Regions from separate parts of the Arthrobacter oryzae genome, predicted to be linked through region 3. Evidence: riboswitches for the same ligand, from Rfam matches in the RefSeq annotation. Region 3 holds a riboswitch; each other region holds the start of a gene.

Region 1 (3,267 bases), 1.5 Mb from region 3:
CTGGTTCCACAGGAGGCCCAGCACGCCGCCGGGGCGAAGAATACGGGCAAGCTCGGTGCTGGCCGGGAGCGGATCGCACCAGTGCCAGGCCTGGGCGACGCTGACGACGTCGAATGCTTCGTCCGCGAGGCCGGTGGCCTCCGCGGTGCCCACCGACGCGGGAACGCCCGGAAGGACCAGCCGCAGCTGGGTGAGCATGTCCTCCGAGGGATCCACCGCGGAGACGGCCAGTCCGCGCTGGACCAGCAACGCCGTGAACTTGCCGGTGCCGGCCCCGATGTCGGCGGCGTCGGACGCGCCGCCTGCCCTGCGGACGCTGCCGATGAGCCAGTCCGCGGAGTCGGCGGGATAACCGGGCCGGACGCGGTCGTAGTGCTCACCGCCGTCCTGGAAGCTTTGGCCGAGCTCGTACCGGCGCTGGTGGTGCAGTTTGGGGCCTCCCCGTGCCACGTGCAGTCTCCTTCGGGCAGGCTGGAATTCTTACCCCTCGAATTTACCGCACCGCGGGTGGCGCCGGACTTCTGTTCCTAGTCGTCCGTGCAGGGGGCAGCGCCGGCGGTGCCGGGAGTGTTGGGCGCCCAGTCCGGGTAGCTGCGGGTGTCATTGGCCGGCACCCAGCGGCCCGCGTCCACCACGTAGTCCCAGCCCAGTCCGGTCCGGCGGAGTTCCTCGATGCCGGCAAGCAGGCGCTGCGCATCCTCCAGCCGGGAGCCCACGCCGAAGCTCGCCCGCAGCGAGCCTGACGGCAGTCCCAGCCGCTTGAGCAGCGGATGGGCGCAAAAGCGGCCGTCCCGCAGGCCCACGCCGTGTTCAGCGGACAGGTAGGCCGCCACGAGGCCGGCGTCGTAGCCGGCCACGGAGAAGTTGACCACGCCGATCGTGTCAGTGGCCTGGTCCGTGTCGCTGAAGATCTGGTGCACGGTGACGCCGTCGATCTTCTGCAGTCCCTCAACGAGGAAGGACCGGATGGCGGTTTCATGGGCGTGCCACAGCTCCGGGTCCAGGGCGCCGATGACCTGCGTGGCCCGCGCCAGCGTGGCCGCTCCGAGTACGTTGGGCGAGCCGCCCTCATGCCGCGCCGGGCCCGTGGCCCAGCTGACGGAGTCCAGCCGTGCCTCACGGACGGCGCCGCCTCCTGCCAGGTGGGGGGTCCCGGCGTCGAGCCAGTCCGGACGGCCCACCAGGACGCCGCTGCCGAACGGCGCGTACAGCTTGTGGCCCGAGAAGGCGAGGTAGTCGACGTCGTCCGCTGCGATGTCGATGCGGCGGTGCGGTGCCAGCTGTGCCGCATCCACAACGATCCTTGCTCCGTGTTCGTGGGCCAGGGCCGCCAGCTCGCGGATCGGGAGGATTTCGCCGGTTACGTTGGACGCACCCGTTACGGCCAGCAGGCTGATGTCGCCCTGGCTGAGTTCGGAGCGGAGGCTCTCCAGCGTTGCCTTCAGGGTGGAAGAGGCCACGACGCTGCGGTGCGGCACGCCCTGCCAGGGGAGCAGGTTGGCGTGGTGTTCGATGTCGAGGTACAGGACTTCGCCGGTGTGGCGGCCGTCGGCCACCGGGAGGCAGCCCGCCAGCAGGTTCAGTGAGTCGGTGGTGTTCCTGGTGAATATGACGGAATCGTCCGGCCGGCCGCCCACGAACCCGCGGACGATATTCCGGGCATTCTCGTACACGGACGTGCTGATCTGCGAGGCGTAGCCGGCGCCGCGGTGCACGCTGGCGTAGTACGGCAGGATCTCGTTGAGGTAGGCGGAGACCACGGATAATGCCGGTGCGGACGCGCCGTAGTCCAGGTTCGCGTAGCGGACGTGGCCGCCCTGGATCAGCGGCGCCTGGATTTCTGCTCCGGTCACTGCGGAGAGGGGGCGCCGGGCAACGGTGAACCGTTCGTCCAGAAGCCCTGCGGCGGTGGTGGTTCCGGGGGTGGCGGGGAACGTGGCAGTAGTCATGGGGACCTCACTGTAAAGGGACCCCTCATTCCGGGGATCCGCGCTTGCCGGGTCCGTTCCGGACCGGCCTGGTCGTCACCCGGGGCACCCCACCGCGAATGGAGGGTTGCCGGCCAGCAAACCGGGGTTTCGCGCTGGCACTCGTGACCTGTTTCGAGATTAGGACATTCACGGCGCCGCGGGAAAGCGGCGGCGATTATTAAGCGCTTTATTACGCCCGGCGGAAGAACGGGCTTCCGGTCGAATATACGACGGCGGGCGTCCCCTGGGAGGGGCGCCCGCCGTCGTATATTCGGAATTCAGGTGATCCGGCCGCGGATCAGAGAAGGTCGTCGAGGTCCGGGTTCAGCCGCTTGAGGACTTCGGAGTGGAGGATGGAGTTGGTGGCCAGGGCGTTGCCGCCGAAGGGGCCGTCCACGCCTTCGAGGGAAGTGAAGCGGCCGCCGGCTTCGGTGACGATCGGCACCAGCGCGGCCATGTCGTAGAGGTTCAGCTCCGGCTCGCACGCGATGTCCACCGATCCCTCGGCCACCATGCAGTAGGACCAGAAGTCCCCGTACGCGCGGGTCCGCCAGACTTCCTCCGTGAGGCCCAGGAATTCGTCCAGGTTGCCGCGCTCCTTCCACCCGCCCAGGCTTGAATAGGAGAGCGAGGCATCCGACAGCTTGGACACGTTGGACACCTTCAGCCGCGTGGCAGCAGCCAGGGACCTTCCCATGTAGGCGCCGGCGCCTTTCGCGGCCCACCAGCGCTTGCCCAGCGCCGGTGCGCTGACCAGGCCGACCACCGGCTCGCCCTCGTCCACGAGGGCGATCAGGGTGGCCCACACGGGCACGCCGCGGACGAAGTTCTTGGTGCCGTCGATCGGGTCGATGATCCAGCGGCGGGAACCGTGCCCTGAGCTGCCGAACTCTTCGCCGAGGACGGCATCCCGGGGGCGGGAGCGGGAGAGCTGGCCGCGGATGGACTCCTCGGCTGCCTTGTCTGCATCCGTCACGGGGGTCAGGTCCGGTTTGGTTTCAATCTGAAGGTCCAGCGCCTTGAAACGGCTCATGGTCTGGGAGTCGACGGAGTCGGCCAGGACATGGGCGAGCCGCAGGTCATCGTTGTAGCTCGAAGCGGGTTGGGTCATGGTTCCAAACTACCGTCTCCTGGGCCGGCCGGCCGGGAGGTCAGGTGCGGGACCCTAGGAAACGATGCCGAGTTCCTTGGCTTCCTGCACTTCCATCCGGGGATCGGTGCCGAGCAGGCGGCGCAGGGATGCCAGCCGCGCAGCCCCTGACGCGCCAGCGTGCCCTTCGGCCACCCAGGCGTCCAC
Region 2 (3,267 bases), 1.8 Mb from region 3:
TGGCCGGGTGGGTGATGAGCGTCTTGGCGTCGCCCAGGTTGTTGGAGATGTCGATGATCCGCAGCGCATCCAGCAGGGCGAAGGCCGCTTCCTTCGCCGAACGCCCGGCGGACGGCGAGAGCTCGAAGGTGAGCACGGTGCCGCCGGCCTTCATCTGCCTGGCGGCCAGCTCGTACTGCGGGTGCGACGTCAGGAGCGGGTACTTGACCCAGCTGACAGCCGGCTGCTTCTCAAGCCACTCGGCCAGGCGCAGGGCGGAGGCGGAGGAATGGTTGACGCGCAGCGCCATGGTTTCCAGGCCTTTGGTCAGCACCCAGGCGTTAAACGCTGAAAGGGCGGGCCCGGTGTGGCGCATGAGCTGCTTGACCGGGCCGTCGATGAACTCCTTGGTGCCCAGGATGGCGCCGCCCAGGACCCGTCCCTGGCCGTCAATGTGCTTGGTGCCGGAGTACACAATCACGTCCGCGCCGAGGTCGCCGCAGCGCTGCAGCAGCGGAGTGGCAAAGACGTTGTCGACGACGACCGTCGCCCCGGCCGCGTGGGCCAGTTCGCTGACGGCGGCGATGTCCACGATTTCCTGCATCGGGTTGGACGGCGACTCGAAGAAGACGGCGGTCGTCGGCTCTGCCAAAGCAGCCCGCCACTGCTCCAGGTCCGGGCCGTCCACGAACACCGTTTCGACGCCCCAGCGGGGCAGGATCTCGTTGAGTATCACAAAGCAGGAGCCGAACAGCGAGCGGGCAGCCACCACGCGGTCGCCGGCAGCCAGCAGCGCGCCGAGGGCCGTGAACACGGCGGACATGCCGGACGCCGTCGCAAAGCACGCCTCCGTGCCCTCGAGCAGGCGCAGCCGCTCCTGGAACGTGGCCACCGACGGGTTGCCGTAGCGGGAGTACACAAACCGTTCGTCCTCGCCGGTGAACGCGCGCTCGGCCGCTGCCGCGGATTCGTACACAAAGCCGGAGTTGAGGAAGATCGGCTCGGCCGTCTCCTGGAAGTTGGTGCGGTCAAGGCCGCCGCGGACAGCCTGGGTGTCGGGGCTCCAGGCGGCGGCGTCGGGATTGAAAGTCACTTAGTTCTTTCCGAGGTTGGTGGGTAGTCCGCGGTTCTTCCAGCCGTTGACGGTGCGCTCGCCGTAGCGGTCCGGTTCGCCTTCGAAGCCTTCGAGGACGTTGTAGGCGGTGAAGCCGGCCTGTGTGGCGGCGATTGCCGCGGCCACGGAGCGGACGCCGGAACGGCAAAGGAACACCAGTTCGACGCCGGTGTCCTCCGGTGCCTGCTGCTTCAGCTGGTCGACAAAGTCCGGGTTGGGGATGCCGCCCGGGAAGGTCCACTGGATGAAGAGGGGATCGTTTTCGGTGGCTTTTGTGTCCGGGATGCCGATATGGGCCCACTCGCCTTCGGTGCGGACATCCACCAGGACTGCGCCCTGTTCCAGCTTGGCCCAGGCGTCCTGCGGGCTCAGGTCTCCGGCGTAGCTCACGCGTGCCCCTCGAAACCTTCGTCCTCGAACCCTTCCCCCGGGAATTCGGCGTCGAACTCAAGTTCGTCCACCGCGGTTGCCACTGCGGCATCCGAGCTGGCGATGGCTGCCGGCAGGACCACGGCCTGCGCCACGATCACGCTGCTGCCGTTGAACGTGGCTGCCGGGCTCCCGTGCAAAACGTAGCCGTCGGCCAGGGCCGCGGAGATGCGCTCGCAGAACGAACGGTCATCGGGGCCGGTGATGAGCCGGTAGGCCAGCTTTTCCTGGGGCAGGTCCTGGGCCGGATGTTCCTGGCCGGCGGGGGCCGGTTCGGTAGCCGGGGCCAGTGATGCGGGTGCGTCAGACACGACGGATCTCCTTCTCTCACGCTTGCAGGTCGAATGGTTCGATATGCCGAGTATTCACCTGAGGCACCCCGCCGCGGAAGGAGGGTTGCCGACCGGCCAGTCAGGGCTTGTCACCGGTTCTCATTACTCCCCAAAAACGTAACACTTACGACGGCGGCCCGCACCGCCGTCGTCGTCATCTTCCGTAACGGGACCCGGCACCACCGCGCCGCCGGTGCCCTGCCGCTGCGTGTGCGCCCGGCGCCGGGGTGCAGTTACAAAAACCCTCGCCGGGAGGATAATGACGGGAAATGAACCGCTGTAACGCCGGATGAAATCAGGCAGCCGTGAATGAATCCAACGGGAATACAGTCAGTCCCATGCTGCACTTCGGTTGGTTTGTGGGCCACGGCTTTGGCGTCCAGGGCTGGGGCACGCCCGGCTACGGCATCGGGTACGACTGGAAGAAACCGGCCGTGTACCAGCACGCCGTGCAGGAATTCGAACGGGCCGGGCTGGACCTGTTCATCATCGAGGATTCCCTCACGGTGCCGGACACGTACGGCGGAAGCGCCGAGGTATCGCTCGCACAGGCGTCGTTCGCGCCGAAGCACGATCCGCTGGCACTGGTCCCGTACCTGCTCTCCGCCACCGAACACCTCGGCATTGTCCCGACGGTGAGCGCGTCCTTCTACCCGCCGTTCACCGCGGCACGCCTGCTTGCCACCCTGCAGCACTTCTCCGGCGGCCAGCTGGGCTGGAACGTGGTGACCTCCGGAAGCGACCTCGCCGCGCAGAACTACGGACTGGACCAGCAGATCGAGCATGACCTCCGCTACGAAAAAGCGGACGAATTCGTGGACGTGGTGCGCAAGCTCTGGCGCAGCTGGGAGCCGGACGCCATCGTGGAGGATGCCGACGCCGGAATCTTCGCGGACCATACGAAGGTCCACCCGATCAACCACGACGGCCGGTTCTTCAAGGTCCGCGGTCCGCTCAACACCGCGCCGATGCCCGAGGAACCGGTGCTGGTGCAGGCCGGCGCGTCCCCGCGGGGGAAGGCGTTCGCGGGCGGCAACGCGGACGTCGCCATTGCCCTGGCGAGGGGTGCGGACGGTATGAAGGCCTACCGCGATTCGATCCGGGCCGAGGCGGCCGCTGCGGGGCGGAACCCCGACGACGTCAAGGTGCTGTACGTCCTGAAGCCCACCGTGGTGGGCTCCCGCGCCGAGGCGGACGAGCTCAGGGAGCAGCGCCGCCAGCTGACGCAGCGTGACATCGACAGCCAGCTGAACTCCATCTCCTACCTCTCCGTCATCGACTTCAAACAGTTCGACCTCGACGCCCCGCTCCCCGAACTCACCACCAACAGCAACCAGGGCACCCTGGACCATTTCGCCAAGGCCGGTCCGCCCGGCTCCACGCTACGCCAGCTCCTGGCAGCCCGCAGCGGCG
Region 3 (3,267 bases):
TGGTGGCAGCCAGGCCATCCTGTTCACAGGCGTAAGAGACGTGATCCATGCGCATGCCATCATCTTGGCACTTTGTGATGGAGCTCTCAGCTAAGGGTGCCCTAACCGTGGTGGGATGTCATTGCGGTCCCGCCTGAGGGCCCGAAATAACGCGGCCGACGTCCTTCGTCACAAACCTGTTCACACGCTATCAGCCGTTCCTACACTGATTCCGGGCCAGGACCGCCTGGCGGCACCGGCCCTGCCAAGGCAGGTCCTGCCCCGGCACAGGTGCCCTCCACAGAAGGAGCTTCCCGTTGTCCAACGCATGGTCATTCGAAACCCGTCAGATCCACGCCGGCCAGGAGCCGGACAGCGCCACCGGTGCCAGGGCACTGCCCATCTACCAGACGACGTCGTTTGTGTTCCCGAGTGCTGAAAGCGCCGCCAACCGTTTCGCGCTGGCTGAACTGGCACCCATCTATACGCGTATCGGCAACCCCACCCAGGACGCCGTGGAACAGCGCGTCGCCAGCCTGGAAGGTGGACTGGCAGCGCTCCTGCTCAGCTCGGGCCAGGCCGCGGAAACGTTTGCCATCCTCAACGTGGCCGAAGCCGGCGACCATGTGGTGGCCAGTCCCAGCCTTTACGGCGGCACCTACAACCTGCTGGCCCACACCCTGAAGAAGTTCGGCATCACCGTGACGTTCGTCGAGGATCCGGACAACCTGCAGCAGTGGGAGGACGCCGTCCGGCCCAACACCAAGCTCTTCTTCGCCGAGGTGGTGTCCAACCCGCGCCAGGATGTCCTGGATATCGAAGGCGTGTCCGGCGTTGCCCACGCGGCAGGTGTCCCGCTGATCGTGGACAACACCTTGTCCACTCCCTACCTCATCCGGCCGCTGGAATGGGGCGCCGACATTGTGGTGCACTCGGCCACGAAGTACCTTGGCGGGCACGGCAGCGCCATCGCCGGCGTGATTGTGGACTCGGGGAACTTCGACTTCGGCAAGGACCCGGCGAAGTTCCCCGGCTTCAACACCCCGGACCCCACCTACAACGGCCTTGTCTACGCGCGGGATCTCGGGGCGGAGGGTGCCTTGGGCGCGAACTTGTCCTACATCCTCAAGGCCCGCGTCCAGCTGCTGCGCGATCTGGGGTCCGCGGTTTCCCCGTTCAATGCCTTCCTCATCGCCCAGGGCCTGGAAACCCTGAGCCTGCGCGTTGAGCGGCACGTCGCCAATGCGGTGGGCGTCGCCGAGTGGCTGGAGTCCAGGGACGACGTCGAATCCGTCGCCTACGCGGGCCTGCCGTCCAGCCCCTGGTATGAGCGCGGCCGCAAGTACGGGCCCAAGGGCACCGGCGCCATCGTCTCGTTCACCATCGCCGGCGGGGCGGAGGCCGGCAAGCGGTTCGTGGACGCCCTGGAGCTCCACTCCCACGTGGCAAACATCGGCGACGTGCGCTCCCTGGTCATCCACCCGGCGTCGACCACGCACAGCCAGCTGACGGCGGAACAGCAGGCCGTGGCGGGCGTGACCCCCGGCCTGGTCCGCCTCTCGGTGGGGCTCGAACACATCGATGACATCATCGCCGACCTCGACGCCGGTTTCCGCGCCGCCAAGGGCGACTGACCGCCCTGACTCCCGGCGTCGTCGACGCCGGGAGTCACATTGCTGTCACAATCTTCGCCATTGCGGCGACGCATTTCGTAGACTCTCTACAGGTCATGAGTGCCAGCGACAGCCCCGGCTTGCTGGCCGGCAACCCTCCTTCCGCGGCGGGGTGCCCCGGGTGAAGACCTGGCCTGCCGGCCAGTTGGCGGCAGGCAAGCGCGAAGAAGAGGTCCTCACATGACGATTGCCGTCACCCGCAGCGGTGTACCCGGAACCAGCAGCCCCAACGAGCCGTTCACCGCCCCCGTCCCGGACGGTACCGTCAAGTTCCTGAGCGTCGGCGGACTCGACCTGGAAGCCGGCGGCCACCTCCCGGACGTCACGCTCGCCTACGAAACGTGGGGAACGCTGAACCCGGACCGTTCCAACGCCGTGCTGGTGCAGCACGCCCTGACCGGCAGCACGCATGTCACGAGGGGTGCCAGCGACGAGGAAGGCTGGTGGGAGCAGCTGGCCGGTCCAGGCGCCCCGGTTGATACGGACAAGTACTTCGTGGTCTCCATCAACATTCTGGGCGGATGTTATGGCTCCACCGGCCCGTCGACCCCGGCACCGGACGGGAAGCCGTGGGGTTCTCGCTTTCCCCTGGTGACCCTGCGCGACACCACGGCGGCCGAAGCCCGGCTGGCAGACGCACTGGGCATCGGAAGCTGGTACGCGGTACTGGGCGGCTCCCTCGGCGGAGCCCGCGCACTGGAATGGGCCGTGACCTACCCTGACCGCGTCCGGCGCTGCGGCGTGATAGCCAGCGGCGCCAGCAGCACCGCCGAGCAGATCGCGTTCGCGCAGGCGCAGACCCTCGCCATCCGCCAGGACGCCAACTTCAACGACGGAGACTACTACGGCAGCCCGGAACCGGAGGCCGGCCTGGCCCTGGCGCGCAGGATTGCGCACATCACCTACCGCTCCGCCGACGAACTCGCAGCCCGGTTCGGCCGCAGCCCGCAAGGCGGCGAAGCCCCGCTCCAGGCCGTGTCGCTCGGGGAGCGCGGCCGCTACCAGGTGGAGAGCTACCTCGATTACCAGGGCACCAAGCTGGTGCGCCGCTTCGACGCCAACAGCTACATCGCCATCACCGAGGCGCTCATGAGCCACGATGTTGGCCGGGGGCGCGGTCCGCTCACGGAAGCACTGGCGGAGGCCAAAGCTGAGTTCTTCATCGCCGCAGTGAACACGGACCGGCTCTACTTTCCTGCGCAGTCCCACGAACTCGCGGCAGCCCTCCCCGGTGATGTCCCCGTGCACGTCATCGATGCACCCATTGGCCACGACGGCTTCCTCACCGAGATCGGCCAGCTTAGCGCGCAGCTGAGGCAGAACTTCTTCGCATAGTCCGCCGGCGAAATGTGCGTTTTTGCAGAGCCGTTCTGCAGAAAATGGCGTTGAGCCTGCGGCAATGTGAGTCCATACTCTAGGGGACCGGCGCGCGTTGGTGGTGCACATCACACGCGGCCGCTACGGAATGGTCCACATGGTGTCGACGGAGACGCCGAAGGAGTTCACAATGAGCACGCACGACTCCGCCGCAAGGCGAGTAGATGAGACTGATGTCAAGGCTTCCGGGCTGAGGAAAGTGGTGACGGCCTCCATGGCCGGCACCGTCGTTGAATGG

The links. Region 3 has a riboswitch for S-adenosylmethionine ahead of metX (homoserine O-acetyltransferase MetX). Riboswitches for the same ligand answer to the same signal wherever they lie in the genome.
Region 1: another riboswitch for S-adenosylmethionine. It lies ahead of Q8Z05_RS00105 (aminotransferase class V-fold PLP-dependent enzyme); the one in region 3 lies ahead of metX (homoserine O-acetyltransferase MetX).
Region 2: another riboswitch for S-adenosylmethionine. It lies ahead of Q8Z05_RS06355 (DUF1737 domain-containing protein); the one in region 3 lies ahead of metX (homoserine O-acetyltransferase MetX).

The regions. Positions count from the first base shown of each region.
Region 1 covers NZ_CP132204.1:21,001-24,267, reverse strand. Annotated here, with positions in the region: gene Q8Z05_RS00110 (class I SAM-dependent methyltransferase) at 1-450, opposite strand, end outside; gene Q8Z05_RS00105 (aminotransferase class V-fold PLP-dependent enzyme) at 528-1,949, opposite strand; SAM riboswitch class IV at 1,985-2,098, opposite strand; gene hisN (histidinol-phosphatase) at 2,269-3,081, opposite strand; gene rsgA (ribosome small subunit-dependent GTPase A) at 3,136-3,267, opposite strand, start outside.
Region 2 covers NZ_CP132204.1:1,370,003-1,373,269, reverse strand. Annotated here, with positions in the region: gene Q8Z05_RS06365 (O-succinylhomoserine sulfhydrylase) at 1-1,072, opposite strand, end outside; gene Q8Z05_RS06360 (rhodanese-like domain-containing protein) at 1,073-1,483, opposite strand; gene Q8Z05_RS06355 (DUF1737 domain-containing protein) at 1,480-1,812, opposite strand; SAM riboswitch class IV at 1,847-1,961, opposite strand; gene Q8Z05_RS06350 (NtaA/DmoA family FMN-dependent monooxygenase) at 2,193-3,267, shown strand, end outside.
Region 3 covers NZ_CP132204.1:3,166,645-3,169,911, forward strand. Annotated here, with positions in the region: gene Q8Z05_RS14420 (VOC family protein) at 1-55, opposite strand, end outside; gene Q8Z05_RS14425 (bifunctional o-acetylhomoserine/o-acetylserine sulfhydrylase) at 297-1,613, shown strand; SAM riboswitch class IV at 1,705-1,820, shown strand; gene metX (homoserine O-acetyltransferase MetX) at 1,833-2,987, shown strand; gene Q8Z05_RS14435 (MFS transporter) at 3,160-3,267, shown strand, end outside.